DNA from 3 places in the Halomonas sp. 113 genome. Region 2 is predicted to be linked to each of the others. Evidence: predicted binding sites of a transcription regulator. Region 2 holds the regulator's gene; each other region holds the start of a gene.
The links. The regulator sigma-54, encoded in region 2, starts transcription at its own class of promoters, with help from an activator protein. The targets are predictions, from matches to a motif close to TGGCACNNNNNTTGCTNT.
Positions count from the first base shown of each region.

Region 1 (10,839 bases), 2.4 Mb from region 2:
TATCAATATCCGACGGGCAAGCTTCGACGCAGGGCGCATCAAAGCAATAGAGACAACGCTGACTTTCGATCATCGCCTGGCGATGGGTCAGCGGCGGATGTAGATCGCTAAAGTTGCTTGCCAGCGTATCCGGGTCGTAGGTGCCGACCTCTTTTGCGCTGGGTAGGTGGTTCAGTGGGCTAGTCACAGTAAAGCCTCCGCTGTTGTTATGGGCACAGCTGTTATCTTTTTACGGCCATCGGCGCATTCAGCTCGGCGCGCTTGGCCAGCAATTCGAAGACACCGGGGTAGGCGGGGCGCTCCAAATAGCGGCCCGCACCGCGCTCGGCACGCAGCTCACCATCCCGCCACACCCATTTGCCCTTGCTAATGGTGTGACGGGCAATGCCGCGCACCGTTTTGCCCTCGAAAATGTTGAAATCGACGTTCTGGTGGTGGGTTTTGGCAGAAATCGTCCGGGTGCCGTTGGGATCCCACACCACGATATCTGCATCGGAACCTACTTGAATCGCCCCTTTGCGCGGGTAGAGGTTGAAAATCTTGGCGGTGTTGGTCGATGTCAGCGCGACAAACTCCTGGGGCGACAGCTTGCCGGTGTTGACGCCTTCATCCCACAACACGGCGAGGCGGTCTTCCACGCCAGCGGTGCCGTTGGGGATTTTAGTAAAGTCATCCTTGCCCGCGGCTTTCTGATCGGCACAGAAACAGCAGTGGTCGGTGGCGGTGGTTTGCAGATTGCCCGACTGCAAGCCGTGCCAGAGCGCTTCCTGGTGGCCCTTGGGCCGGAAGGGCGGGCTCATCACGTGGGCAGCGGCGCGGCCCCAGTCGGTATCCTGGTAGACGCTATCGTCGATGAGCAGGTGCCCGGCTAAGCATTCGCCATAAACCGGATGACCCTGCTGGCGGGCGTAGGCAATTTCATCCACGGCATCTTTGGTGGACACGTGAACCAGATAGATCGGTGCGCCCAGGGTGCTGGCAATGCGAATCGCCCGGCTGGCCGCTTCGCCTTCCACCTGGGGTGGGCGCGAAAGCGGATGGGCTTCCGGCCCGGTCATGCCCTGGGCGAGCAGTTTTTGCTGCATGTGGTAGACCAGCTCACCGTTTTCGGCGTGAACCGTAGGCACCGCGCCTAGCTCCAGACAGCGCGAGAAGCTTTCCACCAGAATGTCATCAGTGGCCATGATCGCGCCCTTGTAGGCCATAAAGTGTTTGAAGCTGTTCACCCCGTGTTCATGAACCAGGGTGCCCATTTCCTCTCGCACGCTATCGTCCCACCAGGTAATCGCCACGTGGAAGGCAAAATCGGTGGCGGCTTTTTCCGCCCAGCCTTGCCAGGTTTCGAAGGCCTCAAGGAGCGACTGACCTGGCTGTGGGATCACGAAGTCGATGATCGAAGTGGTGCCCCCGGCCAAGGCCGCGGCGGTGCCGGTATAGAAATCTTCGCTGGCCACGGTGCCCATGAACGGCAGTTGCATGTGCGTATGGGGATCGATACCGCCGGGCATCACCAGTTGATCGCTGGCATCGACAATTTCACACCCTTCAGGGACATCTAGATCGGTGCCAATCGCATGGACTTTACCGTCGACACACAGTACGTCTGCGCGGTAGGTATCGGCGTGGGTGACCACGGTGCCGCCCTTGATTAATAAGCTCATCGTTCGCTCCTGTTGTTTTTAAATAGAAAACTTAACCAGCAACCTGTTTTTTACCAGCAGAATCATTCACCGTCGGTCAGGCGGGTATAGGTTTCCGGGCGACGGTCGCGGAAGAACTGCCAGTTGTTGCGTACCTCCCGCACCATGTCCAAATCGATCTCGTGCACCAGCAGCTCGTCTTCTGTTTCGCTGGCCTGAGCTTCGATTTTGCCGCGGGGGTTAACGATATAGCTGGAGCCGTAAAAGTCGCCGATGTTCCACGGCGCCTCGGTTCCAACTCGATTGATCGCAGCGATAAAGCAGCCATTGGCGGCGGCAGAGGCAGGTTGCTCTAACTCCCACAGGTATTGGGAAAGACCGGCCACGGTGGCGGAAGGGTTGAAAATCACCTCAGCGCCGTTGAGAGCAAGCGCCCGCCAGCCTTCGGGGAAGTGACGGTCGTAGCAGATATACACGCCGATTTTGCCGTAGGCAGTATCGAACACTGGCCAGTTGGATTTTCCCGGCTTGAAGAAGAATTTTTCCCAAAAACCGGCTACTTGGGGAATATGGGTTTTGTGGTACTTGCCTAAGTAACTGCCGTCAGCGTCGAATACCGCTGCGGTGTTGTAGTAAACACCGGTTTCAGTCTCTTCATACACCGGCACGATGATCACCATGCGGTGCTCGGCGGCGAGCTTCTGCATCATCTGGCAGGTAGGGCCTTCCGGTACCCGCTCGGCGGCGGCGTACCACTTGCCGTCCTGGCTGGGGCAAAAGTAGGGCTGGTTAAACACTTCCTGGAAGCAAAGCACCTGCACGCCCTGGTCAGCCGCTTGCTGAATCATTGGCAGATGTGCCTCGTTCATGGCGTCGCGAATAGCTTCTGGTTCAAGGTCGGTGCTGGTTTTCAGGCCCATCTGAATCAACCCGATTTTCATCTTCTGCATGAGACGCTCCCTCTGATTGTTGATGTGTAGCGTATGTTTGTAGTGTTCTTGAAACTAGTTTTGTAAAGCTGACGAAATAGACAGCTTTTGTTGAAAGTAGCGCTGGGTAGGTGGTTTTAGCAAGTCTTTAAAGGAGATTTGTTAAATCGTCTTTAACTCATTGAGTTTGCTTATTTTTATTGTTCCATTTGGTGATATTCACTTTTTTGGTGAGGTCTTGCACTGTTTTGGATGGTTTTTTTATTCTTTTAAAATCATTGGTTTGGTATATTTCTAGCGAGTGTTTTTGGTTTTTTTCTGTTTGAAATTGGTGCAAATATTTTTTTTGATCTAGCTTTGTTTAGTTGGTTTTTGTTTTAGGTGGGGAAAATATAAAGATAAAAAGCTAACAATAATAATGTTGTCCAGGAAGGCAGCTTTTTAATCAATGAGTTAATTGATCTGCTTTTTCAAGTAGGCATGCTTATTGCTTGTTTTCTAAAAGCTATGGTTTCTAAGAACGATGGTTTTGAAAAACAATGGTTTCTAAAAGCCATGATTTCTAAGCGCCTTTTTGAAAAGCTCCACTGGCCGTGGGAGCTAGGCAGCGCAATAACGCAATGCTGAGGAGATAAAAAATGACCGAAACAACCTCTCAGATGGTGGATCGAGGTGGGCTGGTAGAGCTAGATGTAGGGGACGATGTACGCAGTAGTTCGCGCTTTAATGAGGATATTGCGCCTACCCAGGCCAGCGAGCGCACCTGGAGTAAGTGGAATATTGCGGCACTCTGGGTAGGCATGTCGATCTGCGTGCCCACCTACACCCTAGGCGGGGTATTAACCGCCTACTTCGGGCTGAGCGTGGGGGAGGCGTTGTTTGCCATTTTGTTGGCCAACGTGATCGTGCTGATACCTCTTACCTTAAACGCCTTTCCCGGTACGAAGTTTGGTATTCCTTTTCCGGTGGTTTTACGCTCTTCGTTCGGTATTTTAGGTTCCAACGTACCCTGTCTGGTGCGCGCCCTGGTCGGCTGCGGCTGGTTTGGTATTCAAACCATGTTTGGCGGTTTGGCCATTCATCTGTTGCTCTCCGAGTTGATTCCCGCTTGGGCTGCGATGGGCGGTGTTGGTGAAGTCATCGGCTTTTTTGTCTTTGGTGCGATGAATCTCTATGTGGTGATTCGTGGTGCAGAGTCGATTAAATGGTTGGAAACCTTCGCCGCACCGCTGCTGTTAGCCGTTGGTGTTGGGCTGATGATATGGGCGTGGCCAAATATGTCGATGTCCGAACTACTGGCACAGCCGCCGTCGCGGCCTGAAGGGGCATCGGTATACGGCTACTTCTTCGCGGGCTTAACCGCCATGGTGGGTTTTTGGGCCACGCTGTCGCTGAATATTCCCGATTTCAGTCGCTTTGCCAAAAGCCAAAAAGATCAGATCGTTGGTCAGGTGATTGGGCTGCCGCTAACGATGTTTTTCTTTGCCGCACTCGGTGTCGTGTTAACCGCTGCTTCCGAAACGCTGGTAGGGGAAACCGTTGCCGACCCGGTACGTTTGATTGGCTATATCGACAGCCCCTTCTGGGTGGTACTGGCGATGCTGTTGATCATTATCGCCACGATCTCTACCAATACGGCTTCTAACATCGTGTCGCCTACCAACGATTTTCAGAACATTGCGCCCAAATTGATTAACCAGACGCGCGGCGTGCTGATGACTGGCGCGGTGGGCGTGTTGTTGATGGGCTACGATCTGCTGCAAAAAGCGGGCGTTATTCCGCCAGGGGTTTCTCTGGAGCAGATGTACTCCAACTGGCTGCTGGGTTACTCCAGCCTGCTGGGGCCCATCGCGGGCATCATGGCGGTGGACTACTTCCTGATCAAAAAGCAGCGTTTGGATGTGCCCAGCCTGTATATGGATAACCATGCTTATCCTGCGGTGAACATCGCGGGTTTTATCGCCTTTGGCGTGCCGGTGGCGCTTACGTTGCTATCGCTGTTAACTGGCACCATGAACTGGTTCTACGACTACGGCTGGTTTACCGGCTCGGCGCTGGGGGCAATTGTTTACTATGTGGCAAGCCAAGTGTTGGTGTCATCGCCCCAGGCGGGGCCAGCGCCGATAATGGCCAATGAGGCAACCGAGCAGCGTTAAACATACTGCCGGGTTTAGCTGCTTTTGATTAAGCGTAGAAACGCATCGACCACTCGGTTGGGGCGGCGGTCGTGGCGGGTGATCAGCACAAAGGGGATGCGGTAGTGCTGCGTGTTGGCATGCAACGCTCGCATCTTGCCCGCTGCCACCCACTGTGCAGCTACGTGTTCAGGCAGAAAGCCGATAAATCGCCCGGTAAGAATCAAAAAAGCGGCGCCTTCTCGGTCGGATGCTGAGGCACGAAGGCTTAGCGCATCATGCGCCTGTCGGGCCTCAACCGGTAGCGGATAGCGGGGCGAAATAGCCGAGTGTTGGGCGATATCAGCACCACTGAGCGTGTCGTCGTCCTCCGTAAACAGGGGATGGCCAGCCGCACAGTAAAGATATGATGGCTCATCATAAAGGTGCCGCGCTTCTAAACTGGTGGGCAGGTTCACTGCAGGCACTACGCCGACGTGCAAGTGGCCATCCATCACCCCTCGAATGACCGCGTCAGAAGGCTCCATATGAATATGCAGCGTGACCTCATGCTCCGGCGCGCTGAGCTCAGCCAGTGCATTGGTCACGTGCATGGCGGGTAGTGTCACCAAATTATCGGTAATGCCGATATTCAGCTCGCCTTTAATCGTTTGGTGCAGGGCGTTAACGTCGCTTTTAAACGTTTCAAGCGCGGTCAGTAGCGTCAACCCTGCCTGATAAATCTCTTTACCCTCTTCGGTTAAACTAAACCCGCCACGCCCCCGCTGGCAGAGCGAAAACCCCAGCCTCCCCTCCAAGTCGTTCATGTGTTGGCTAATCGCCGAACGACTAATGCCCAGCGTGGTTTCCGCCGCGGTAAAGCCACCGCACTCAACGACCGTCTTAAAAATACGGATTAGGCGTATCTCGTAGTCGCTCATTTGGCCCAGCGATGCCATAACAATTTCCTGGTAGATTGGCTATCCATGCATAACGTCACGCTTTTCAGGGCATTAACGGTGATAAAAACTGATATACATCCTAAAAGCACCGCGGCACTATCGGATAAAGCCACGTGTCAGCGCGTGTTATGTATCATTTTTAGTTACTTTTTACACTGTATCAGGTGTCCCCCTGGGTTACCTGAATAAGGCTTCTGCGCGATGTCCGCTACCTCCAATGATGTAAATGATGATGTATTGAAAGCCACCAAGACTTATCGCCAACAGCGCCGCCATGTGATTGGGCTATATCTGCTAGCACTGCTTGTCATGATGGTGCTTTTCGGCTGGCTGCTGAGTGAACAGTATCGGCAAGAAATTGAGGCCGCCGAGTCGCGGATTACCGCCCGCGCTAATGTGGTTGCTGAGTGGGCAAAAGGCGTATTTGCACAAAGCGGGCAAGCGCTTTTTGGGCTTGCTGAGATGCTAACCCTGCAAGGCATGCCAGATAGCGATAATGCCCAGGCCCTTCAGCGCTCGCTAGAAAACCTGACCCTGTATGTGCCCATGGTGGACGAAATCGCTGTGTTGAGCGCTGAAGGCCGAGTAATGGCGAGTGGCCGCAGCAGCCGAAGAGCAGGTGCTGATATCAGCGATACGACGTTGTTTAATGCCTTTAAGCAAGCAGGACAAGAAGAACTGATTACCCCGCTTTACTGGTCTATCAGCGACCAACGCTACTATTTGTACCATGGTCGACGATTAGAAACCTCGTCCGGCGAGTTTGCTGGGGTGGTCATCTCTAGCATTGTACCTGAAGTGTTTGCCGACGCTCTGGAGCAGATGAGTGTCTATGACGGCGAGAGCATTGCCCTGGTCGACCCCGGATTAAAATTTATTGCTCGCTACCCGACCCCCGAAAAGCCATTTTCGATTGGCAGTCAAATTGAGAGTCCAGAAACGGCCGAGTGGCTTACCCGTGGTGAGTCCACATGGTCAATCAACATTGACTCACCTATTGATGGCCGAAAACGGCTGTTTCGCATGCTGAGAGTAGGCGAGTATCCGATGCTGGCTGTGGTTGGCGTTGATCTTCACGAATTGCTCTCGGCCTGGCGGCAGCGTGCTTTGATTTTAATGTTGGTGACGGCAGTGATTGCCCTGCTGGGTGCTTGGGGGGCGCGCCACTACCTGAATCGTTTAGCGTTGTCGCATCAACTGCGTCAGCGTATTGAGGAGCGTGAACAGGCTCGTGCCGAGGCCCAAATCGCTGCTGCCGCCTTCCAGACGCACTTAGGCATCCTTATTACCGATCCACAGGGCATCATTCTTAAGGTGAATGAGACCTTTAGCCGCATTACCGGCTATAGCGAAGCGGAGATAGTGGGTAACAATCCGCGCATGTTTAGCTCTGGGCTACAAAACGCCGCCTTTTACCGCCGTTTATGGAAGCGTGTTATCAAAACCGGCAACTGGGAAGGCGAGATATGGAACCAGCGTAAGAATGGTGAACTGTTTCCCGAGTGGCTAACCATTAGCGCTGTCTACAGCGTTGAGGGCACCTTAACTCACTACGTGGCCACCATGAGCGATATCAGCGAGCGTAAAGCCGCTGAGCAAGAGATTCATCAGTTAGCATTTTATGACACCTTAACCGGGTTGGCCAACCGGCGGCTGTTTATGGATCGCATAGGTAATGCCCTTAAAGAGCTTCAGCGCCATCAGCGTTGCGGCGCACTGCTATTTATCGATATCGATAACTTTAAGCAAATCAATGACACTCTGGGGCACTATGCGGGGGATCAAGTATTGCAGAGCGTTGCTCGGCGAATGGGGCAGATGTTGCGCGATACCGATACCTTGGCGCGGCTGGGAAGCGATGAATTTGCGGTATTAATCGAAGGCGTGGATAGCAATTACGCTCAAACCACCCGGCTGGCAGAGCGTATTGCGCACAAGCTGCTGGCAACTCTTAACGAATCAATCACTCTGGCCGAAGAGAGCATCACGGTGACGGGGAGCATTGGTATTGCGATCATGGCCAGCAATGAGTACGGCGTGGATGACTACCTGCAGCAGGTAGATATGGCGCTCTTTCAGGCTAAGAACAACGGCCGCCATGGCGTGTGCTTTTTTGACCCCTCGATGCAGGCTGCGCTACTGGCCCATGTGAAATTAGAAGCGGATCTGCGCCAAGCGCAGGCCAGCCAGCAGTGGCAGCTCTATTATCAGCCCCAAGTGGATCACCATGGCGTGATCACTGGCGTTGAGGCGCTGCTGCGCTGGCATCATCCTGAACGCGGCATTGTTTCACCAGGCGATTTCATTCCGCTGCTGGAAAGCAATGAGCTGATAAACGATGTAGGCGAATGGGTATTGGAAGATGCCTGCTATCAATTAGCGCGTTGGGCGCAGCATCCACAGCTCAGCAAACTGACCATATCGGTGAATATTAGTCCGCTTCAGTTTCGCGATGAGCAGTTTCTGGCTCGTGTAGAGGGGGTGTTTGCGCGCACTCAGGCGCCGCTTCAGCGGCTAAAACTGGAGGTGACCGAGTCACTGTTTGTGGAAGCGCGAGACGACGCCAGAGATAAAATGCTTGCCCTTAAAGCGCGCGGTGTACGCTTCTCTCTGGATGATTTTGGCACCGGCTACTCGTCCCTGGCCTATTTAGCGCAACTGCCGCTGGATCAACTGAAAATTGACCAATCCTTTGTGCAGCAGGTGCTCGAAAGCCAAGCCAACGCAGCGATTGTCGAGAGTACCATTGCCCTGGCAGAGAGCCTCAATCTAGAGGTCATTGCAGAAGGCGTAGAGACCAAAGCGCAGCAGGCGTGGCTACTGGCGCACGACTGTCACGCTTATCAAGGCTATCTGTTTGGGCGGCCGGTTACTGCAGAGGCCATCGAGAGATTGATTACGGGCGCTTAACCCAGCGTCAGTAAGCGGAGTTGGCCTTCGATATCGAGAGCGGGGCTCGTATCGGGAAGAATAACTTCCAGCCGGGAGTCTTGCCGCCACGCGCTGCTTTCAACGCTCAGCGTACCTCCGGCGCGGTTAAAGCGTTTCCAGCCGCTATCGGTATGAAACACGCCTTTAATGCGTGCCTCTCTGGGGAGTTCTCCCAAACAGGTGGCCAAGCTATCCAGGTCGAAGCGCTCGCTTGGGTGCCAACGTAACCCCGTACTGGTGTAGCCCAGCGAAGTGCCGGTTTCACGCTGGGGCTTGCCGGGCGGGGGCGGAAAATCAAAAAAAGACCCGGCTAAGCTGGGTGTTGTCGCCAACTGTTGATGGTTGGCGGGTACGCTGATATCGCTCCCTTCGGCGCGTCCGCTCTGGGTCAACAGTCCTATGGGTAGTTCGCCTTGGGGAGCTTCCTGCACCCATTTACGCGGCGGCCAGCGCTGTGCCACAAACGCATGAGCGGCGCCGAGCTGCTCGGGCGTGCTCTGGTCGAGCATGGTGAGTGCCACGGCATCGGCCATATCGAGCTGGTCGCGGAAGGTGTCGTGCGTTCGGGAGCGGGCGTCATCTAATCGGCGTGGGTCGAGAGTAGCAATAATATCGCGTACCTCGACCACTTCCTGGAAGGCTTCCCCTCGCAGTAGATCCAACAGACCTGCCGGGTGGCCAAGGCCTGAGGGCTCGATGATGACGCGATCAGGCTTGCTGCGTGCGAGTAAATTCACCAGCGCCGCTTGCAGTACAAAGGCGAGCTGGCAGCAAAGGCAGCCGCCGGGAAGGCCCTTCACCACCACATCGTCACGGGCATCAAACATCGCCTGGTCGATGCCGATTTGGCCAAACTCGTTGACCAAAATGGCCCATGTTTCATCCACAGGCTTCTGTTCGATGAGGCTGTGGATAAGCGTTGTTTTACCGCTGCCGAGAAAGCCGGTAATGATATGCACCGGCACTTTTGCCAACCGTTCTGACGCTGCCAACGCCTAGCCCCCTGTCATATTCATAAAGCGTACTACCTGCACATCGCCATCGGTGGTGAAGTGATGGCGCTCGGGCTTAAGCGGCAGGGCGTTGATGATCGCCTCTTTTAGCGCCTGCATATTACCGGGGTGACGGCGTAGCACGGCGCGAAGATCGACCGAGTGTTCGTTGCCTAAGCACAGCAGCAAGCGGCCTTCCACGGTCACACGCACCCGGTTACAGGTATCGCAAAAGTTGTGGCTATGGGGGGAAATAAACCCAACCCGGCTGTCGCTATCGGCCATCTTGAAGTAGCGCGATGGGCCGGGTGTGGTTTCGGTCGTGGGGATCAGCGGATAGCGCGTTTCGATCAAGTCTTGAACGTCATCGCTGGAGTAGAAGGTTTCCGCCCGTGAGTGGTCAGCAACATCGCCCAGCGGCATCTCTTCGATAAAGCTAATATCGAGGTTTTCCTGGCGTGCAAAGGTGACCAGGTCTATTACTTCGTCGTCATTGCGACCTTTTAAGATCACCGCGTTGAGCTTGATGCGTTTAAAGCCCGCTTCCTGGGCGGCATGAATGCCGTCGATCACTTTGGCTAAATCGCCGGTGCGGGTGAGCTGCTTAAAGCGCTCCGCATTTAGCGAGTCCAGACTAATGTTCAGCCGCCGCAGACCGCTTGAGTAAAGCTGCTTGGCGTGCTTGCGTAGGCTGGCACCGTTGGTGGTCATAGTGAAGTCGTTAAGGCCTGGCATGGCGCCGATCTCATCGACCAGTTGCTCAATGCCGCGGCGTACCAGCGGTTCGCCGCCGGTAAGGCGAATTTTCTCGACCCCCAACTCAGTGAAGGCGCGCGCCACCATGGCGATCTCTTCCAGCGTCAGTACCTGGGCGCGGGGCAGAAACGTCATCTCCTCGCTCATGCAGTACACGCAGCGGAAATCGCAGCGATCGGTGACCGAGATGCGCACGTAGCTAATGCGCCGACCAAAGTCGTCGATCAGTTGCTGGTCAGCGTCTGGCTGGACAGATCGCTGCTGATTAGCTTGTGGTTGTGCGGGTCGTTGCTCGGTCATAGCCATCCCGTTAGTGGTTGTATGCTGACTACCTCGCCTGGCTGGGCGCCTGCCTGGTCGTCGGCAAGCTCAATCAAGCAGTTAGCAGCCACCATCGAGGTTAAAATGCCCGAACCCTGGGCGCCGGTACTACGCACGAGTAACCGTCCTTCGCTATCAGTATGGTAAACGCCACGGATAAAGTCAGTGCGCTTCAAGCGACTTTTTATGGCGGT
Region 1 covers NZ_LR881453.1:4,331,992-4,342,830, reverse strand. Annotated here, with positions in the region: gene YERSI8AC_RS20385 (NAD(P)-dependent oxidoreductase) at 1-187, opposite strand, end outside; gene hydA (dihydropyrimidinase) at 222-1,661, opposite strand; gene YERSI8AC_RS20375 (nitrilase-related carbon-nitrogen hydrolase) at 1,724-2,590, opposite strand; gene YERSI8AC_RS20370 (NCS1 family nucleobase:cation symporter-1) at 3,208-4,725, shown strand; gene YERSI8AC_RS20365 (LysR family transcriptional regulator) at 4,740-5,642, opposite strand; gene YERSI8AC_RS20360 (bifunctional diguanylate cyclase/phosphodiesterase) at 5,847-8,555, shown strand; gene YERSI8AC_RS20355 (CobW family GTP-binding protein) at 8,552-9,568, opposite strand; gene moaA (GTP 3',8-cyclase MoaA) at 9,572-10,624, opposite strand; gene moeA (molybdopterin molybdotransferase MoeA) at 10,621-10,839, opposite strand, start outside.
Region 1: YERSI8AC_RS20370 (NCS1 family nucleobase:cation symporter-1) is a predicted target of sigma-54. The motif match lies at 3,046-3,063, and genes of this name have one in related genera.

Region 2 (10,839 bases):
CTGCCATTCTGTTGACCCCCGGAGGGCTCGATTTAGAGGCTCTGGAAACGGGGTTGGGCTACGCCATGGGCGCGGGCATTGACTATGCCGATCTCTATTTCCAGCGTACCTGGCAAGAGGGCTGGGTACTGGAGGATGGAGAGGTAAAAGAGGCCAGCTACAATATTGACGGTGGCGTCGGCGTACGCTCACTGGCAGGTGAAAAGACTGGCTTTGCCTACTCCAACCAAATAACGGCCGATGCGCTAATGGACACCGGCCGCACGGCGGCAGGCATCGTCCGCAGCGGTCAACGTCTGCCTGGACAGTTGGTGCGCCCGGTATCCGCCATGTCGCGCTATGCGGGAATCGACCCCCTGGCCGGGCTAAGCGCGGAAGACAAAGTCGCCATGCTAAAACAGGCTGACAAAATCGCGCGTGCTGCAGACCCGAGCATCAGTCAAGTGAGTGCTTCTCTTTCAGGTACCTACGAAGTAGTGCTGGTGCGGGCAAGCGATGGCACCTTGGCGGCGGATATTCGCCCGCTGGTGCGCTTTAATGTCAGCGTTATCGCGGTTAAAAATGGTCGTCGTGAGCGTGGCAGTGCGGGCGGCGGTGGCCGTTACTCCATGGCCAAGCTGCGCGATGACCAAGTTGCCGAGCAGTACGCCAAAGAGGCGGTGCGTCAGGCACTGGTCAACCTGGAAGCCGTCGATGCGCCCGCGGGGCAAATGCCTGTGGTGCTGGCGTCGGGGTGGCCGGGAATTTTGCTTCATGAAGCCGTCGGCCATGGTTTGGAAGGGGATTTCAACCGTAAGGGCAGTTCCGCTTTTGCTGGCAAAATGGGCGAGCGCGTGGCCGCAAAAGGCGTGACGATTGTCGATGATGCGACACTATCGGATTGCCGTGGCTCGATGAGCGTGGATGACGAGGGCACGCCGGGCCAATACACGCCGCTTATCGAAGACGGCATTTTGACCGGCTATATGCAGGACAAACTCAATGCCCGCTTAATGGGTATGGCTCCCACAGGCAATGCGCGACGCGAATCCTTTGCCCACCTGCCGATGCCGCGCATGACGAATACGGTCATGCTTGCGGGCCAAGATGAGCCCAGCGATATTATCAAAAGCGTTAAGCGCGGTATTTACGCGGTGAGCTTTGGGGGCGGGCAGGTGGATATCACCTCTGGCAAATTTGTGTTCTCTGCCAGCGAAGCCTACTTGATTGAAGACGGTAAGGTGACGGTGCCGGTGAAAGGCGCCACCTTGATTGGTAACGGGCCGGAAGCGATGCAGCGTGTTTCCATGATTGGCCATGATATGGCGCTGGATACCGGCATTGGCGTGTGTGGTAAAGAAGGGCAGGGCGTGCCGGTGGGTGTGGGCCAGCCCACCCTGAAATTGGATGAGCTGACCGTCGGCGGCACGCAGTCTTGATAGGCGGTCTTGAAAAACCGTCTTAAAGAGGCTGTTTTTAAAGTGCGAGGGTTTCGCGCAGGTGTTTGAAGAGCTTGCGCGAGCTGGTCGGCGGTTTGCCCTGTTCGCGTTCCCGCTGGGCGTTGCGAATCAATTGACGCAGTGTCTGGCGATCGGCGTCGGGGTGCTCCGCCATAAACAGGTCAACTGCCGCATCGCCCTCGTCAATTAAGCGTTCCCGCCATTTTTCCAGTCGGTGGAACGCGTGGTCGCGCTGCTTTTGCTCCTGGTCGATGGAGTCGAACACGGCTTGAATGGCGGTAAGATCCTCTTTACGGATCAGCTTACCGACATACTGCATATGGCGGCGGCGACCTTCATGGGAGCGAATACGCGAGGTTTCCTCGATAGCGCGTAGCATATCGTCAGAGAGGGGGAAACGGGCGCGTTCCGCCGGTCGCATGGCGATTAAGGTTTCCCCAAGTGCCTGTAAGGCATGCATTTCGCGTTTGAGTTGCGACTTGCTAGGGCGTTCTTCCTGTTCTTCTACTTCAACGGGATCGGGACGTTGCTTACGCATAGTGTGACTCACAGACAAGATTCGTGGCGGCATTATACCAGCTGCGAGTACAACATTGATTCGCCGATGACACTCTCTTGCAAGACTTTGGTTGAGAGGCATTCGGTTGAAATAGGAGGCCATATGGCACAGGCATTTGATGCATCCGCGCAGCAGTCGCTATTGACCGCGCGCGCCGAAGAGGCGTTAGCGCTGGCGAAGCGCTTGGGCGCGGATGCTGCCGAAGTAGGCGCAAGCGTCGATCAGGGTATAGGCGTTAGCGTACGCCTGGGCGAAGTTGAAACGGTTGAGTTATCCCGTGACCAAGGCATTGCCGTCACGCTATACGTGGGTCAACGTAAAGGCAGCGCTTCATCCACTGATGCCAGCAGTGCCTCGATCCAGGCAGCCGTAGAGAAAGCGCTGGCGATTGCCCGCTATACCGGCGAAGACCCGGCCGCAGGGTTGGCCGATGCCTCCCTTATGGCTACTGAGTTGCCCGATCTAAAAGTGCACTACCCCTGGGCGCTCACAACGGATGAGGCGATTGAGTTAGCGCTTGCCTGCGAGCAGGCGGGGCGAGACGTTGACGGCATCTCACAGTCAGATGGCGCGTCTCTCTCCAGTGGCGAAGGGGTGCGCGTTTACGCCAATAGCCACGGCTTTTTAGGTACCCAAAAGGGCAGTAGTCACTCTCTTTCTTGCATGCTGATTGCCCAAGACGCGAGCGGTATGCAGCGTGATTATGACTACACCTCTGCCCGTGACCCCAAGGCGCTACGTGACCCCGCTGAGGTGGGGCGCGAAGCCGCGATGCGTACGCTGCGCAGGCTAGGTGCTAAACGGCCGCCAACGGGCACCTTTCCGGTGCTGTTTGACCCATCGTTGGCCAGTGGCTTGATTGGCCACCTGCTCGGTGGGTTAGCCGGTGGTGCGCTTTACCGGCAGGCCTCGTTTTTGTGCGACCGGCTCGGTACACCATTGTTTCCCGACTGGTTTAGTCTTGAAGAGCGGCCAATGGAGATTGGCGCTACGGCAAGCTCACCGTTTGATGGCGAGGGCGTGCAAACGCGCAATAATCGCTTTATCGATCAGGGACGCATTGCCAGCTATATGCTCTCTTCTTACAGCGCTCGTCGTCTCGATATGCAAACCACGGGCAATGCCGGTGGGGCACGTAACGTGCGTTTAGCAACGCCACTGCAATCACGCGAAAGCTTGTTGCAAGAGATGGGGCGGGGTATTTGGGTGACTGAGTTGATGGGCCAAGGTGTCAACGGTGTGACCGGTGACTATTCCCGCGGTGCAGCAGGTTTTTGGGTCGAAAATGGAAAGGTGCAGTACCCGGTCGAAGAGTTCACCATTGCCGGAAACCTGGAGCGGATGTTTGCTGGCTTAGTAGGTATTGGCGATGACACTGATACCCGTGGCAGTGTTCACACGGGTAGCTGGTTGATTGATGCCATGACCGTGGCGGGGGACTAACAAGCCAAGCGGCGGCTTACTGATCCTCCTCAAAGCGGGCGTCGAACAGCGCTTGAATCGCTTCAAGCGCCTGTTCGGCGTCATCGCCTTCGGCGGTGATTCTAAGCTCGGTGCCACAAGGTGCGGCAAGCATCAGCAGTGACATGATATTGGCGGCGTCGGCGGCCTGTTGCTGTTTGTAAACGCGTATTTTTGCCGTGAACTGTTGGCCGCATTTGACCAGTTTTGTCGCCGCGCGAGCGTGTAGCCCGCGTTGATTGGTAAGTGTAAGTATGCGTTCTGGCACCCTGGTTCCTTTTCGCCGAGTGGTGTCATTAATGGATAGACGCGCTTAAGAGGTCTCTGGCCGCTCGTTAGGTGTGGAAGCGCTGACGAGGGGAGCGGCCAACTGTTCGCTTATGGTGTAGTGCAGACCCAGTTCGCGGTGGCGAAGTTGAACTTCGCCCATGCTAGGAGTCAATTTTTCCGCTAACTTCTCGGCCATATAGACCGAGCGGTGCTGGCCACCAGTACAGCCAATCGCGATAGTCATGTAGCTACGTTGGCTATTCTGGTAAGCGGGTAGCCAACGCTCTAGCCAGGCCAAGATGTCGTCGCTCATGGCATCAACAATCGGATAGCTGTTCAAAAAAGCCACGATTTCCGCGTCGCGGCCAGTGAACTGGCGCAGCGTTGGATCCCAGTACGGATTTGGCAGGCAGCGCACATCGAAGACCAGGTCGGCGTCTAACGGTACGCCGCGTTTATACCCAAACGATTCCAGCGTTAGCGTCAGCTTGTCGCGCCGCTGATGGGCTACTTGGTCGGTAATGCGACGGCGTAAATCGTGCACCGATAATCGTGATGTATCGATCAATAGATCGGCCAGATCGCGAATATCCTCTAGCGTCGTCTCTTCTTTATTGATCGCCTCTTCCAGCGTCATTTCGCTATCGCGGGTCAGCGGATGACGGCGACGCGTTGCTGAGTAACGCTCAAGCAGTATGCGCGCATCGGTGGTCAGGTAAATAACTTGAAAGACGATTTTACGCTGGCGCAACTCGTCTAATAAAGAGGGCAGGCGCTCCAGAGCTCCCGGCAAATTGCGGGCATCAATACTCACCGCTAAATGTGCTCGGTCGCCCTGGTCACGCAGTTCATCCACCAACGACCCCAGCAACATAGCTGGGAGGTTATCAATCGCGTAGTAGCCAAGATCTTCCAGCGCTTGCAAGGCGATAGATTTACCTGACCCGGAGCGGCCGCTAATGATCACCAGTTGCATAGAGTCTCTCTTTGCTTTGATCAAGCTGCGTTGAGGGTGGTGAGCGGATAACCTGCTGTGATCTGCCCTGAACAGGGTTTCAGACCCTTAGGCCGCTGATTGCTCGCGAATTTTGGCGGTAATCAGCTCAAGCAGTTCGCGCTGGCTGGCTGCTTTACGCAGTTGCTGGCGCGTGTCCGCATCATTCATGATGGTCGCTACCTGACCCAGTAGTGAGAGATGCGTGTCATCTGCCTCTTCGGGTACCAACAGGACAAACACCAGATCTACCGGGTCGCCGTCGATAGCGTCAAAATCGATCGCTTCAGCCAGTTTCAAAAATCCAGCGATAGGGGCGTTGCAGTGGGGGCTACGCGCATGAGGAATAGCCACGCCGTTACCAATACCCGTACTACCTAAGCGCTCGCGGCCGATTAAACGGCTAAACACTTCTTGGCTGTCCAGGCTGGGGATATTTTGGGCGATAAAGGTGCTGTAAAACTCCAGCACCCTTTTTTTGCTGCCCCCGGGGACGTCGAACAGAACGCGTTCCGGGGGGAGTATGGTTTCCAACGTCATTGAATTAACGCACACCGGCGCCTTGGGCGCGAGCTTGTGCTTTTTCCTTGTGTTTAACGAGTTGACGGTCGATTTTGTCCGCTAGTGCGTCGATAGCGGCGTACATATCACTGTCTAGGGCTTCCGCATGTAAGTCAGCACCTGCGGCGTGCAGCGTACAGGCGGCCTGCTGGCGCTCTTTCTCCACTGATAAGGTGACTTGCACCGTAGTTATATTGTCGTAATGGCGCTCTACACGCTCAAGCTTCTCGTTGACATAGTCACGCAAGGCGTCAGTCAGTTCTACGTGATGACCAGTGATATTTACTTGCATTGACGTGCTCCTTATCCATCGGACTGTACTTCGATTGTAACCCTTTTTGCCGCGTTGCAAAGCCCTTGTCGAGAGTTTCCCTGAAACGTTAACGAAGTTAGCGCAAACGACGCCGTTCACTGGAAGAGGGAATGCCCATGGCTTCACGGTATTTCGCCACCGTACGACGCGCCACTTGAATCCCTCCTTCGCCTAATAGCGTCACTAAGCGGCTGTCTGAAAGCGGCTTGCCGGGCGGCTCCTCTTGAATCAGTTTCTTGAGTCGTGCACGGATGGCGGTGCTGGAGTGGCTGTCGCCATCTTGACCGCTCACCTGGCTTGAGAAAAAGTATTTGAGTTCAAACACACCACGGGGTGTATGGATATATTTTTGCGTCGTTACCCGTGAAATAGTCGACTCGTGCATCTCCACGGCTTCGGCAATGTCGGCCAGTATCAGTGGTTTCATGGCTTCTTCGCCGTGCTCTAAAAAGCCAATCTGGCGGGTAATGATTTCGCGACCAACACGCAGCAGCGTATCGTTTCGGCTAGAGAGGCTCTTGATCAACCAGCGCGCTTCCTGCAAGTGCTCTTTGAGAAACTGGTTGTCATCGCTTTTATCCGCACGCTTAATCAAGCTGGCGTAGTCGGGCTGAATGCGCAGCCGTGGCAGGGCCTCGGGGTTGAGCTCTAAATGCCAGCCTTCATTATCGTGGCGGACGACTAGATCGGGGGTGACATAGCTGTCATCGGTGTCGCCGTAGGCGCTGCCTGGGCGTGGGTCTAGGCTGCGAATAAGCAGGATGACATCGGACAGCTGTTCGTCGTCGAGCCCTAGACGGCGTTTCAGCAGACGCATATCGTCTTTGCCAAGCGCTTCGAGAAACTGCCGCACCAAGCGGCGGGCGGGAACCAGCAGTGGCGTATTATCGGGGAGAGCGGCGAGCTGCAGCATCAAGCATTCACGCAAGTCACGGGCAAATATGCCGGTCGGCTCAAACTGCTGGAGCTTGAGTAGAATGGTTTCCACTTCGCGTTGGCTTAGCCCGTCAATGCCCTGGGCACGAAGCCCTTCACGGATGTCGTTGAGCGGCTGGGTCAGGTAGCCGTTGGCGTCTAGCGCGTCGATTAAACTTTCCGCGACAAGCTGCTCGCGAGCGCTAAAATCGGTCATGGCGAGTTGCCACAGCAGGTGGCCATGAAGGCTCTGCCCGGCTGCCTGGCGCTCAAAGTCGGGGCCTTCGCTGCTGCTGCCCCCCTGGCTTCCCATATCTTGATAGGTATCTGACCAGTCGCTATCTACCGAGAGCTCAGTAGGGATGCTCTCTGACCACTCTTCTTCCTTAGGCTCGCTGACAGCCTGTTCACTAAATTCATCTTCCTGCTCCAGCATGGGATTGGCATCGAGGGCCTGCTGAATTTCTTGACGAAGATCCAGCGTAGAGAGTTGCAGCAGCGCAATGGCCTGCTGCAACTGGGGCGTCATGGTCAGCTGTGTGCCGATACGCAGTTGGAGAGAAGCTTTCATGACCATCTGAGAACCACTCGTTAATCAGAATGCTCCACCCTAGTGCGAGTGAGTGCTTGGCGCAAGTGCAATAAGCATGCCATTGGTCGTAAAGTTGTTTTAAAGCGCTATTTAGGGGCGATTAAGGCAAAAACATTACAGGCGAAAATCGGCGCCCAAATACACATCCCTTACTTTTTGGTTGGTGAGAATCGAGGCGGGCGAGCCACTGGCGATGATTTGCCCATCGCCGACGATATAGGCGATATCGCAAATGTCTAGTGTTTCACGCACGTTGTGATCGGTGATCAGCACGCCGATATGGCGCTGTTTCAGTGCACGAATGATGGTTTTAATCTCACCTACCGAGATGGGGTCAACGCCCGCAAAAGGCTCATCGAGCAGTATAAAAGCGGGCTCTGTGGCTAGCGAGCGGGCTATTTCTACACGCCTGCGCTCGCCGCCCGAAAGGCTCATGCCCAGGTTGTCGCGAATATGGGTGATATGGAAGTCTTCGAGTAGCGCTTCCAGGCGCTGTTCGCGATCGCTGCGGTTAAGCTCTTTGCGGGTCTCGAGTATCGCCATAATATTCTCGGCAACCGAGAGTTTGCGGAAAATAGACGCCTCTTGAGGTAGATAGCCAATCCCCGCAGCTGCGCGCTCGTGCATGGGGGCGCGCGTTAAATCCACATCGTCGATACCCACCTTGCCAGCGTCGGATTTGACCAGCCCAACAATCATATAAAATGAGGTGGTTTTGCCCGCGCCGTTGGGGCCCAAAAGGCCAACGACACTGCCTTGGGATATCTCTAGATTGATGTCTTTGACCACTCGGCGGCGTTTGTAGCTTTTAGCCAGGTGGTGGGCATAAAGGGTTTTGATCGGCGCAGTGTCAGCAGTGGCCACAGCTAGGCTCCCTATTGTTCAGGCTGAAGGGTCATGCGTATGCGCTGGGGCTCGCTGCCATCAACGTCAGAGCGCGCTTGAATCACTTCTCGGTCAATAAAATACTCAAGGCGACCGCCACTAAAGGTGTCCTCTTGCTGGGTCAGTTCGGCTTGGTCGATCAGCTCTACGCGACGCTCGGCGACGTGATAAATAATCCGCCGCGCCCAGCCTTCCGTGGGGCCTTCTTGCCCTTCGCCTTGATGGCGCAAGTAGGCGCGCTCACCGGTAGCGGTGGCTGTCGAGAGTTCGCCCGCGTCGTTGCGTTCGATCTCTACCCGCTCGCCGCGCAGCTGCATTTCGCCTTGGCGAATGTCCACATCCCCAGTATAAACAGCTGTGCCTGCCCGCTGATCAAGATCTAAACGGTCGGCTTCCACTTCCACTGGGGCTTGTTGGGAAGATGAGTTGGTTTGGGCTAACACTGATAAAGGTATCGCTAAACCGAACAGTGCAGTGTAGAGCAGGGCTGGGGAAATCATGGCTTTCATGGCGGTTCCTATTAGCGTTGTGTGGCCGGGGGGTGCGTGCCGCGCACATTATCCGTTAAGCGAACCTGGCTGGTGTTAAGCCAAACGTCCATATGTGAAGCGCTCATTTGCTGTGGCGGTTGCTGCATCAATACCGGTGTGTCACTCCATGCATGCTGCTCGAGGCCATCATAGTGCAGTAGCTCGGTATCTAGCTGCCAGCCTTCATCTGGTGCAAACAGCCGAGCCGAACCTGACAGCAGCAGGGCTTGGGTAGCGGTGTTGAGCGTGCCTACAGCGGCGCTGGCCAGCCACTGACGGTTTTCGCTGTCATACAGTACTGCCTCGGGCTCTTCCGTCCAGGTTTCGCTGCGCTGCGGGGTATGGATAAGGCGCGGTGTTTTTAGCGACTGCATGACACTGCCGTTATCCCCGAATAGGGTAATCTCGGCATTTTCCAGCACGTGGCCAGGTTCCTGAGCCTGTGCTTCGGGATCGATGCTGGTGTCTTGAGGCCCGCGGGGGTCAAGCCATACCAGCAGAATCCCCAGCGCGATGACTAGCCCGGCTAACCAGAGGCGTACTTTAAAGCGTTTAAACATTTACGTGCGGCCGTGCAGATAGGTGTCGAGCACCGCGCCCCAGTGTCCTTGAGATTCAAGCAGCGTATCGCAGATCTCACGTACGGCACCGTGGCCACCCAGGCGTTCGGTAGTCCAGTCGGCGTGGGTATGCATATAGTCCGGCGCGTTTGGCACGGTAATGCCGACGCCGCAACGTTTGATAGCCGCTAGGTCGGGTAGGTCGTCGCCACAATAAGCCACCTGCTCTAGTTCAATATCGAGGCGCTGGCAGAGCCCGCGCAGTGTGGCCAGCTTGTCTTCACAGCCTTGGTGAACATGGTCAATGCCGAGTGCCGCCGCGCGTTGGCTAACCATGGGGGAGTCGCGCCCGGTAATCAACGCGACATGTACGCCCACGCGTTTGAGAAGCTTTAGCCCGTGGCCATCCTGGGTGTGGAATGCTTTGATTTCGATACCATCGGCCTGAAAGTAGAGGCGCCCATCGGTAAGGACGCCGTCAACATCCAGTGCTAGCAGGCGTACACGGCGGAGTCGGTCGAGTAGCGAGGCAGGTAGGGTCATAGAACCTCCATATCAATCAGTTCGTAAAGCAGGTCGTGTTGGCGCCGCTGGGTTAAATAACGCCGCTGGCGAGCAGGTCGTGCATATGTAGAGCCCCAATTGGGCGCTGTTGTTCATCAACCACCGCTAGCGCGGTAATACGGCTTTCTTCCATGATACGTACCGCTTCGGCCGCCAGGATATCGGGGCCTATGCGCTTGCCCGGCCGGGTCATGACATCATCAACGCGCACGTCGCGCAGATTATGGAATTGATCCAGCGTGCGGCGTAGATCGCCATCGGTGTAGACCCCCGCTAATCGTCCTTCGCTATCCACTACGCAGGTAAAGCCAAGCCCTTGCCGGGTAATTTCGAGTAATGCGTCGCGCAGCGGGCTGCCCAATGCGACTTGGGGCAGGCGTGCGCCGTCGTGCATGAGGTCTCTAACGCGTAGCAGTAAGCGCTTGCCCAAACTGCCGCCGGGGTGGGAGAGGGCAAAATCTTCAGCGGTAAAGCCGCGTGCTTCCAGTAACGCAACCGCCAGTGCATCACCCAGGGCGAGGGCAGCGGTGGTGGAACTGGTGGGGGCTAGATCGAGCGGGCAAGCCTCACGCTCGACGCCACTGTTTAGGTGCGCATCAGCGTGCTTGGCAAGCGTGGAGTGGGGCCGCCCCGTCATGCTGACCAGCGGTGTGCCCAGGCGTTTAAGCAGTGGTAGCAGAGCAGTGACTTCGGCAGTTTCGCCCGAGTTAGAGAGCGCCAACACTACATCTGCGCGGGTAATCATGCCTAGATCGCCATGGCTGGCTTCGCCGGGGTGAACGAAAAAAGCCGGCGTGCCGGTACTGGCAAGTGTCGCCGCTAGCTTGCCAGCAATATGCCCCGACTTGCCCATACCGGTCACCACGACACGACCTTGGCAGGCGAGAATTAGCTCACAGGCGCGATCAAAGCTTTCGTCTAGCTTAGCCTGAAGGCCTCCAATCGCTGCCTGCTCGATTTGTAGCGTACGCAGTGCGCTTTCACGTAGTAGGCTGGAGGGGGCGATAGGCTGGCGCATAGCGTTTTCTCTTAACAAATGAAAATATACAAGTAGTAACCGGTAAGAATAACATCTCGACACCTCTAATAGGCAGTAATTGAGGCGACTCCCTGGGGGCATACCCGCATCACCAGTGTCGAGAGCAGGTTTAGGCGAGGGTAAGCAAGCCTTTGCAACTTTGATAACCCTGAACAAT
Region 2 covers NZ_LR881453.1:1,978,676-1,989,514, forward strand. Annotated here, with positions in the region: gene tldD (metalloprotease TldD) at 1-1,418, shown strand, start outside; gene yjgA (ribosome biogenesis factor YjgA) at 1,456-1,977, opposite strand; gene pmbA (metalloprotease PmbA) at 2,101-3,441, shown strand; gene YERSI8AC_RS09250 (HPr family phosphocarrier protein) at 3,458-3,727, opposite strand; gene rapZ (RNase adapter RapZ) at 3,773-4,705, opposite strand; gene YERSI8AC_RS09260 (PTS sugar transporter subunit IIA) at 4,793-5,263, opposite strand; gene hpf (ribosome hibernation-promoting factor, HPF/YfiA family) at 5,268-5,576, opposite strand; gene YERSI8AC_RS09270 (RNA polymerase factor sigma-54) at 5,674-7,089, opposite strand; gene lptB (LPS export ABC transporter ATP-binding protein) at 7,219-7,968, opposite strand; gene lptA (lipopolysaccharide transport periplasmic protein LptA) at 7,980-8,498, opposite strand; gene lptC (LPS export ABC transporter periplasmic protein LptC) at 8,510-9,079, opposite strand; gene YERSI8AC_RS09290 (KdsC family phosphatase) at 9,080-9,622, opposite strand; gene YERSI8AC_RS09295 (KpsF/GutQ family sugar-phosphate isomerase) at 9,675-10,661, opposite strand.

Region 3 (10,839 bases), 520 kb from region 2:
GGCCTGCCCAGCAAATACCCCTGCGCGTAGTTGATTCCCATGTGGTGCAAAATATCCAGCGTTGCCTGGGTTTCCACAAATTCAGCAATGGTTTCAATTCCTAACGCCTTGCCGACGGCATGAATCGCCTCAACCATCGCCCGATCAATCGGATCCTGATGCACATTGCGGATAAAATTACCGTCAATTTTCAAATAATCGACGGGCAACTGCTTCAAATAACTAAAAGAGGAGAGGCCGGTACCAAAGTCATCCAGTGCAAAGCGACAGCCGTACTCTTTAAGGGTGACAATTATTTCACTCACGCTTGAGAGTTGGGCAATGGCGGTGCTTTCGGTAATTTCAAAGCAGAGCGTGCCGTGGGGCAGGCCTGCCATGGCGACCTGAGTAATAAGGTCGTGACAAAAATCCGCATCGGAAAGCGACGCACCTGAAAGATTGATCCCCCATAAGCTGTGAGGTGGCAGCGTCGCATGGCGGTTTTGATCCCCTAGCCAGGCTAGGGTGTTACGAATCACCCAGCGGTCAATGCGCTCCATAAAGTGATAACGCTCGGCAGCGGGTAGAAAGCTACCTGGCGCGATGATCTCTCCATGCTCTTCAAGTCGCAGCAGAATTTCCCGGTAGCCAGGGCCAGTGGCGCAAATGGCTGCAATGGGTTGGGCGAAAAGACGGAAGGTGTCGTTATCCAAGCCATTTTGCAAGCGTTGTACCCACTGCAGTTCGCCGTGTTTCTCCAGTAATGCATGATCGTCAGGCTGATAGCAGTGGATGCGATTGCGGCCTGCCTCTTTCGCGGCGTAGCACGCAGCGTCAGAGGCGTGGAGAGCCTGGCTCAACTGCATGGGCTGAGCGGCGTTGAGTTCAACCAAACCAATGCTTACGCCGATACCAAAGGTATGGCCCTGCCAAGAAAAACGATACTGCTCAATATCGCAGCGTAACGCTTCCGCAATCGTCAATGCTCGCTCTATACCGCAATCGGGTAGCAACAAAGCGAATTCATCGCCACCCAGGCGGGCGGCGATATCGCTGCTGCGCACATGGTCTTTAAATTTTAACGCCAATTGGCGCAGCAGCTCATCTCCAGCGAGATGGCCGCAGGTGTCATTGACGATTTTGAACTGATCGAGATCCAGGTAACACAGCACATGGTGGCCATCGTCGCGATTAAGTAGCGCAGTCAGTGCTGATTCGAAGGCGCGGCGGTTGAGCAGGTCGGTCAGGTTGTCATGGCTGACCTGATAGCTCAGCTGTTCGGTCAACTGGCGAGTGAGGCTAACATCCTGAAAAACGACCACTGCACCTAAGGTAATGCCGCTGCGCGAACGTATTGGTGAAGCGCTGTGTTGGATGGGGGTATGCGAGTGATCACGACTGACCAGTAGGCAGTGCTCGGTGGAGTGCACCGGAGTTAGTTGAGTGAGCACTTGCCGGGCCGGGTTGTTTAGCGGTTGGCCACTGGCTTCATCGAGTAGTTGATACACCACGTAAATGGGTTTATCCATGGCCTCTTCGAGTGTCCATCCGGTCAAGCGCTTAGCTTCCGCATTGATAAACGTTACGTTGCCACTAGCGTCGCAGGTAATAACGCCATCACCGATCGATGCCAGGGTAGTACGGGCAAGGTCGCGTTCGCGGTTTAACTGCTCCTGCAGCTGTTTGCGCTCGGTAATATCGCGCACCATCCCTGAGCGCTCTGACGCGGAACCGCTGGCTCCTTCGCTGACTTGTATTTCCAGGTGGCGCACCTGCATATCTGCGCAGCGGCGTTTAATTTCATGGCGTGCTCCGGGGCTGAGGGAGCGGGTTGGCAATAGCTGCGAGACAGGTTGGCCAATAATCTGTTTGGCGTCGACCTCGAAGAGTTGCTCCGCTCCAGGGTTAAGGCTGGTCAGGGTGCCGTCTGCCTGCCAGGTAATCACGCCATCGCGGAGATTGCGAAGCATCACGCGGGTATGTCCAACGGCGCTTTCAAGGGCAGCGGTTACGCGATTATAGCTCGCCGCTATTTCGCCCACTTCGGTAAACGGGTCGGCGTCAATTCGCTGGCGCATATCACCCTGCTGTTCATGCTGGCGCATATGCTCAAGCAGTTGGTTCAACTCATTTTTGGCGCCATGCTCGGCGAGATTGAGGCCCATCTTTTCTGCTTCAGGTGAGACGCGTATGGGCAGGAAGCGCCGGGTAATGCGGAACAGTAGCCAGGCGCTGCCAAAGCTCCAAACGCCGCACACCACAACACCGATCAACTGAACGCCAAACTGAGCGGATCGCGACAAGCCACTATCCATCAGTGTTAAGTCAGCGACCCAGGGCAGTGCTAGCGTACCCCATACGCCCGCGACGAGGTGCGAGGGTATGGCGCTGACTGCATCATCAATATGTTTGCTTATCAGCCATTCGCTGGTCAGTACCATCAGTACGCCACTAACCGCACCCAGCCCAAATGCCGCCGATAAGGAGATCACATGAGCGCTGGCGGTGACGGCGACCAAGCCCGCAATGGCGCCATTAATCGCATACATAACGTCGGCGTAGCGCCGAGTGCGTAGCCCCATCAGCATGCCCGAAAGGATGCCGCCGACGGCGCCCAAAACAGTATTGGCTATTATGCTGGGTATTTGCTCGGTAACGGCCAGGGTGCTACCGCCGTTAAAGCCAAACCAGCCTAAGATCATAAACAGTGCGCCTAACATGGCGAGGGGTAAGTTGCCTGAAGGGAAGGCAGTAGGTGGTTTACCGTGGCTGAAGCGTCCGCTGCGTGGCCCAATACACAGTACCGCTGCCAGGGCGACCCAACCGCCTACGCTATGTACGACCGTGGAGCCCGCAAAGTCGACAAACCCTAGCGCCCCTAACCAGCCTTCCGCGCCATCCAAAAGCCCGCTCCATGCCCAATGCCCAAAAACCGGATAGATAACCAAGGCTATCCAGAGGGCCGTCCAGGTATAGGCTAAAAAGGGCATACGTTCTGCCACTGCGCCCGACACAATGGTAGCGGCGGTGGCGCAGAACATTGCTTGGAAAATAAAAACGGTAATCACCCAGTGGCTGGAGGCTTCTAATTGCCAACCAAACAGCGTTGTGCCGATTAAGCCGTGGTGAGAGTCGCCAAACATGAGACCAAAACCGACTAACCAAAAAATACTGACGGCAATGGCAAAGTCCGCTACGTTTTTCATAGCGACGTTGATAGCATTCTTGGTGCGCGTAGTGCCCGCTTCCAGGCAGAGAAAGCCAGCTTGCATCACAAATACCAGAGCAGCGGCCCAGAGCACCCAGAGCATATCGAGCAACGAGCTGTCCAAATTTAGCGTGGTAGGCATGGTGTTTTCCTTAGTATCTTTTGGTGCAAGTGCGCTTCTTTTTGGTGCTTTGTTTGTTTTAAGCGGAAGGAGGGGGAACCGTTGCACCGGTGCTAACTGACTGCTATTCAGGTTTCCTAATAGAAACTAAGCAATTGTTATGCCGCTAATAGTGAAGTCATCCTTTTTAACGCTAATGGCAGCATTAATTACTGATTTTTAGAAATAAAATAGCGTTTTCTACTGTGTTAATGCGCATTGATTGGTGATATTTTTCAATTAGTTATAGATCTTCAATTGTGGTTCATAAACGCTGAAAAGGGAGTGCATCAAGATGGCGCGTCAAACGGTAGTTTTGGGAGCAGGCATGGTCGGTGTCAGCATTGCCTGGCATCTGCGCCAGCGTGGGCATGAGGTGACCCTGGTAGATCGCCTTCAGCCTGGCCGCGAAACCTCGTTTGGCAATGCGGGTATCATTCAGCGGGAAGCGGTAAGGCCTTACCCTTTTCCCCGCGACGTTAAAACGCTCCTCAGCGTTTTACCTAACCGTCGGGTAGATATTCGTTACCGCCCCGCGGGTATGGTCAACGCCGCCTCCCCGCTATTGCGCTACTGGATGAACTCAGCGCCGAAGACTTACCAGAAAATCGTGCCGGAATACGCCTCACTGATTCAGCTTTCGCTAAAAACCCACGGCCCGATGATTGAAGCCGCAGGCGCTGAGCACTTGGTGCGCAGGCAGGGATGGCTTGAGCTATATCGCACGCCTGAAAAACTTGCTGCGCGGATAACCGAGGCCGAAGAAGCACGGCGCCTTTATGGCGTGCAGTTTGAGCAACTGGATAAGGCGGCTCTTGCGCAGAAAGAGCCCTCTTTGAGTGACACCATTATCGGCGCAATTCACTGGCTTGATCCCTGGACGGTTGCTGATCCAGGTGGGTTGGTCGCGGCTTACGCCCAAGCGTTTAGTAATGATGGCGGGCGTATTTTGCAGTCGGATATCAAGTCGGTTCAGCAAATGGGTGATCGCTGGCAGGTCAATACCGCTGCTGAAGCGTTAGAAGTAGATGACGTCGTCGTGGCGCTAGGGCCCTGGGCGGGAAGCTGGCTAAAAGAATTGGGCTACCACTTTCCTACCTTTGTAAAACGTGGCTACCACATGCATTACGCGCCTCAAGCGCCAGCCAAGCTAAATTTCTGGGTTATGGATGCCGAGGTGGGCTACCTGCTGGCGCCGATGAACGCAGGGGTTCGCTTGACTACCGGCGCTGAGCTTGATCGCTTGGATGCGCCTGCTGATGTCAATCAACTGGGCGCCGCCGAGAAAGTGGCACGCAGCGTGTTCCCCTTGGGCGAGCGACGCGATGACGCCCCTTGGAAAGGCGCGCGCCCCTGTTTGCCCGATATGAAGCCAGTGATTGGGCCTGCGCCAAGGCATCCAGGGTTGTGGCTTGCCTTTGGCCATGGCCATCAGGGGTTCACTCTGGGGCCCGCCACCGGTCATCTAATGGCGGATATGATGGAGGGGCAGCCCACGGCCATCGATATGGCACCATTTCGTGCTGATAGGTTCTAACTAGCGCTTTATTTATTAATGATCAGGCGAGTTAGGCCGATAGTAATAGACGCTAGCACCAGTAATAGAGACGGTATCTTTGCGCGTGATCTAATGCTTTGCTAGTTTATAAGTACATTTGCACACCATGAGGTGGATATATGGATGTAGGCATCAGCAGTTCAGTCAGTGCATCGCTGTATATGAATCAGGCGCAAACCGCCGAACAGGCTCAAATGCAGGTTTTCAAAGAAGCTTTGGATACGCAAGCTGATCAAGTAACTGAAATAATGGCCTCTGCCGATACTGGCGCGCAGCCAGATCTAGCTAAAGAGGGCACCCTAGGTACGCAGGTAAATACCTTCGCCTAGCCCCCGGCTTTGGTGGTGGTTAACATCGGCCTTGTGCCACTTTGTAAGATTAAAACGCTGACTTGTTCAGCGTTTTTTTTGGCCTTTTTCAAGAGCGTCACATTTGACGCCACCCGCGACAACAGCCGCCTCCAAGCGTTACAATTGTCGCAATGGACATGGCTCAACGCGCGGTGGCCAGTTAGCGAAAGCTGCTGAGTGAGTGCTGCGAATGAGACCCTATATTTGAAGAGGCACAATGAAAGAGACTCAATTAGCCCGTGAAGCCGAGCTTCGCAGGACATTCGCTATTATTTCGCACCCCGACGCCGGTAAAACCACCATTACCGAAAAAATGCTGCTATTTGGGAATGCCATCCAGTTAGCCGGCTCGGTGAAGAGCAAGCGTAACGATCGCCATGCAACGTCAGACTGGATGAAGATGGAGCAGGAGCGGGGGATCTCGGTAACGACCTCGGTGATGCAGTTCCCCTACGGCGGCCGCATCGTCAATCTGCTGGATACACCGGGTCACGAAGACTTCTCTGAAGATACCTACCGTACGCTTACGGCGGTTGACTCTGCCTTGATGGTGATCGACGGCGCCAAAGGTGTTGAGGATCGCACCATTAAATTGATGGAAGTGTGTCGTCTGCGCACCACGCCGATCCTCACTTTCATCAACAAAATGGATCGCGATATCCGTGATCCCATTGAGGTGATGGATGAAGTTGAAACGGTACTGAATATCCAGTGTGCGCCGATGACCTGGCCGATTGGCATGGGTCGCCACTTTAAGGGCGTTTATCACCTTTATAACGACGTGATTCATCTTTATACCCAGGGGCAGGGTAGCCGCATTCCCGAGGATAAGCGCATTGAGGGTTTGGATAATCCCGAAGTGGATGCTGTGCTTGGAGAAGAGCAGGCCGAAGAGCTGCGCATGGAAGTCGAGCTGGTGCGCGGTGCCTCCCATGAGTTTGATCTGGATGCTTACCGGAGGGGGGAGCTTTCACCGGTCTATTTCGGTACCGCCATGGGTAACTTTGGTGTGCGTGAAATGCTTGACGGTTTTGTCGAGTACGCGCCGCCGCCCCAGGCCCACGAAACCGATACGCGGGTAGTCACATCTGATGATGAGCGCTTCACCGGCTTCGTGTTTAAAATCCAGGCCAATATGGATCCCAATCACCGCGACCGCATCGCTTTTTTGCGCGTCTGCTCGGGTAAGTACGAAAAGAACATGAAGATGCGCCATGTGCGTATCGGCAAGGACGTTAAGATTGCCGACGCCTTGACCTTTATGGCCTCCGACCGCTCCCAGGTAGAAGAGGCTTGGCCCGGCGATATTATTGGCCTGCATAATCACGGCACGATTCAGATCGGCGATACCTTTACCGTGGGCGAAGATATGCGCTTTACCGGCATACCCCACTTTGCCCCCGAGCTATTTAAGCGCGTACGGCTTAAAGATCCACTTAAGATGAAGGCGCTACAAAAAGGCTTGCAGCAGCTTTCCGAAGAGGGGGCTACCCAGGTCTTTATGCCGATGGACAACAACGATCTGATTCTCGGCGCCGTAGGTACCCTGCAGTTCGATGTGGTCGCCCACCGTCTCAAGGAGGAGTACAAGGTCGACTGCCTCTATGAAGGTGTCAATGTCCAGACAGCTCGCTGGGTCTACTGTGAAGATGCCAAAAAGCTGGAAGAGTTCAAGCGCAAGGCCAGCGCCAACCTGGCGATCGATGGCGGTGGTTATCTCACCTACATTGCGCCTACCCGGGTGAACCTGCAGATGACTCAGGAGCGTTGGCCGGATATTCGCTTCCAGCCTACCCGCGAGCACTAATCCCTATATGTCAGGCGTTCCCATGCTGATAGATGCTCATTGCCATCTCGATTTTACTCAGTTCGATGATGATCGGGCTGAGGTGTTCGAGTCCGCTAAGGCAGTGGGTGTCGTGCACTTTGTGGTACCGGGGACGACCCGTTCGCGCTGGCAGCAGGTGCTGGCGCTCGGCGAGCGGCCGGATACGTCGGTATGCTTGGGCTTGCACCCTTACTTTGTCGATGAGCATCAAGCGTCGGATATCAACGCGCTTGATCATTTGCTCGCTGAGCACCCTGAGATAGTAGCAGTGGGCGAGTGCGGTATTGATGGTCGCTTTACCGACACGCTTGAAGCGCAGTGGCACTACTTTGATGTCCAGCTGAAGCTAGCGAAACAGCATTCTCTGCCGGTAGTGGTGCACTGTGTCCACGCCAACGATAAGGTCGCCAAGCGCCTACGCCAGCTTGCGCTTCCAGAGGCAGGGCTGATTCACGCCTTCTCAGGCTCCATTGAGCAAGCAACCAAGTTTCTCGATCTGGGCTTCAAGCTGGGGTTGGGCGGCGCAGTCACCTATGAACGCGCCAGGCGGTTACGGCGAACCGTTGAGGGACTGCCTGACGATGCCTTTGTGCTGGAAACCGACAGCCCCGATATGCCGCTTAGCGGCTACCAGGGCATGCGTAATGAGCCATGTCGAGTGGCTGAGGTATGCAGCGTTGTTGCCGCACTGCGCGGGCAAACAGAGGAGCAGGTCGCAGCTCAGAGCAGTAATACCGCCGCGACGCTGTTTGGCTTGCCTTCAACCTAGAATAAGCCTAGCCGTTAAGGCTAACTGCCAGCTGTTCAGGGTCAACGCGTTCAATCGTATAGGGTAACGTGAGAAGTGTCGCTGGCACCCCATCTAAATAAAGTTGCATAGTTTCTTCGGCGACTTTGGTGCTCATGACTGCCAGTAATTCGACGCCGCCTTGATGATTAAACGCACTGACCACCACTTCACCTACCGCTTTATCGTCACTATTAACCACGCTAGCACCTGCTGCGGGCAGTGAGTCGGCTTCTAAGCTAATACGCATCAAGCGCTTTTTCACCTGACCCCGGAAGTGTGCTCGGGCGACGACTTCCTGGCCGGTGTAACAGCCTTTTTTAAAGCTAATGCCGCCCAGCGCTTCCCAGTTCAGCATTTGGGGCAGGAAGTGATCCTGTTGGGTATCGGTTAGCCACGCCAAACCGCTACGAATATCCTCAAGCTGCCAAGCGTTACGGCCCGCTTGGTCATCCTGAGCCGACGCTAAATCGACCTTGCTGTCGTTTGCGAAACACAATAGCCAGCGCGGTGTCTCACCAGGGTAGCGGATTGCGCAGGCCTGATCGTTGCTAGTATGGGGGCCTACTTGATCAGCTAGCGTCAGGCCCAGCTGATTCGCAAGCGATTGGGCCTCATCGCTGGCACCAATGAATACTAGGTCGCGTTGGCTGGTTAGTTCAGCACGGTAAAAAGCGGCGAATTTTTTAAGATGACTCTCTAGGCTATCCAATAGGGTATTACTGAGCAGTAGCCGATAATGCTCTTCGCCCAAGCGCATTAGCTGGGCGTTGGCCAGCATGCGGCCCTTAGGCGTGCAGAAACAGGTGAGCGGCGCAAAGTGCCCGTCGGCCAAGCTGACTTGGGCGCTGGTCTGGCCCTGTAGGAACTTTTCTGCATCCGCCCCCTTCACATCCAGCGCGGCTAAGTGGTTAAGGCGGACGCTGCCAAGGGCGGGGGTGCTAGCGGTAACGGTCGCCATAAAAACTCCTGCAAAAGTGGGAAAGCGTTCGATAGTGATGCATTCAGTACGTAAAAGTAAAAGTGCCTTGAATGCTATTAGGTGTGGGCAGTCGTCACTGATTGCAAGGCACCATTAGCGTGCTAGACTCTTTCTCTTGTATCAGTTTTGCACAGGGCAACAGGTAGGGAAACGCTATGGCACAGCAGTCGTTGACATTCCAGGGTGTTAAATCGGTCGATCAGGTGAACAAAATCACCACGGCGCTCATGATGCTTGATGGCGTTGATAGTGCCGAAGTGGGGCGCCATGGTGCCGATGTGGACGGTCGGGCAAAACGCGAGACGCTGATTAATGCCATTGAAAAACTCAAGCTAGGCGTAAAGGTATCCTAATGCACCCTCCCATTACCGTGATCAGTGAACGCAACCATGTCTTTAGGCAGCGAGTTGAAGTCAATGGCTTGGAAGATCTATATGCCGATGTGCCACCGATAGTAGGTGGCGAGGGCAGTGCCCCTGATCCCCACGACTATTTCGATATTGCTCTGGGTACCTGCAAGGCGGTTACCGTGCAGATGTACGCCAAGCGTAAAGAGTGGCCGCTTGAGGGTATTACCGTCACCGTGCAGCGGGACGATAGTCAGGAAAAAAAGGGCATCTACAAGCTAGACGTGGCATTAACACTGCACGGTATTGAAGACCCCGAACAGCGCGCCCGGCTGGAAGATATTAGCCACCGCTGCCCGATTCAACGCCTGATGACCCAGTCTACGGTCGAGATCGCCACCCGGTTAGTTTAAATTATATCTTTTATAGGAGCACCGATGAGCAAAGCCTTTCGATTGCAGTCAAAATTTCAGCCCGCTGGCGACCAGCCTGCTGCTATTAAAGGGCTGATTAGTGGCCTGGAATCTGGGCTTGCTCACCAAACGCTGCTTGGCGTGACCGGGTCGGGCAAAACCTTCACCATGGCCAATGTGGTGGAACAACAGCAGCGCCCGACCATCGTGATGGCGCCGAACAAGACCCTGGCTGCCCAGTTGTATGGCGAATTCAAGGCGTTTTTCCCGGATAACGCCGTAGAGTATTTCGTCTCCTACTACGACTACTACCAGCCGGAAGCCTATGTGCCTTCCTCGGATACCTTTATCGAGAAAGATGCCTCGATAAACGACCATATCGAGCAGATGCGGCTTTCGGCCACCAAGGCACTGCTAGAAAGGCGCGATGCGCTGATTGTGGTATCAGTGTCAGCGATTTACGGCTTGGGTGACCCCGACCAATACTTAAAGATGCGTCTGCACTTCACTCGCGGCGAGTTGATTGACCAGCGCGCTTTCCTGCGGCGCTTGGCAGAGCTTCAGTACACTCGTAATGATATGGATTTCCGCCGCGGTACTTACCGGGTGCGCGGCGATGTGATCGATATCTTTCCTGCCGACTCTGACGAGGAGGCGGTGCGGGTAGAGCTGTTTGACAGCGAAATCGACACTATCCGACTGTTTGATCCGCTCACTGGCGCTGTCCGCGGGGAGGTGCCAAGGATGACTATCTATCCAAAATCGCACTACGTCACCCCCCGGGAAACGATTCTGGGCGCCATTGATGCCATTAAAGAGGAGCTCAAAGAGCGACTGGAGTGGATGCGTAAGCATGAACGGCTGGTAGAAGCACAGCGTCTTGAGCAGCGCACACTTTACGATATTGAGATGATGCTGGAGCTGGGTTACTGCAACGGTATCGAAAACTACTCCCGCTACCTCTCTGGGCGTGCCCCCGGCGAGCCACCGCCTACTTTCTTTGATTACCTGCCCGATGACGCACTGCTATTTATCGACGAGTCCCACGTCAGCGTGCCCCAGGTAGGTGGTATGTACAAAGGCGACCGTTCGCGTAAAGAGACCCTAGTCGAGTATGGTTTCCGGTTGCCTTCGGCGTTGGATAACCGGCCCATGAAGTTTGAAGAGTGGGAGGCCATTTCACCACAAACCATCTTTGTTTCCGCCACTCCAGGCCGCTATGAGGGC
Region 3 covers NZ_LR881453.1:2,502,786-2,513,624, forward strand. Annotated here, with positions in the region: gene amt (ammonium transporter) at 1-3,329, opposite strand, end outside; gene YERSI8AC_RS11720 (NAD(P)/FAD-dependent oxidoreductase) at 3,643-4,884, shown strand; gene YERSI8AC_RS11725 (putative motility protein) at 5,025-5,234, shown strand; gene YERSI8AC_RS11730 (peptide chain release factor 3) at 5,473-7,062, shown strand; gene YERSI8AC_RS11735 (TatD family hydrolase) at 7,085-7,852, shown strand; gene ygfZ (CAF17-like 4Fe-4S cluster assembly/insertion protein YgfZ) at 7,860-8,831, opposite strand; gene YERSI8AC_RS11745 (hypothetical protein) at 9,008-9,205, shown strand; gene YERSI8AC_RS11750 (OsmC family protein) at 9,205-9,612, shown strand; gene uvrB (excinuclease ABC subunit UvrB) at 9,637-10,839, shown strand, end outside.
Region 3: amt (ammonium transporter) is a predicted target of sigma-54. The motif match lies at 3,457-3,474, and genes of this name have one in related genera.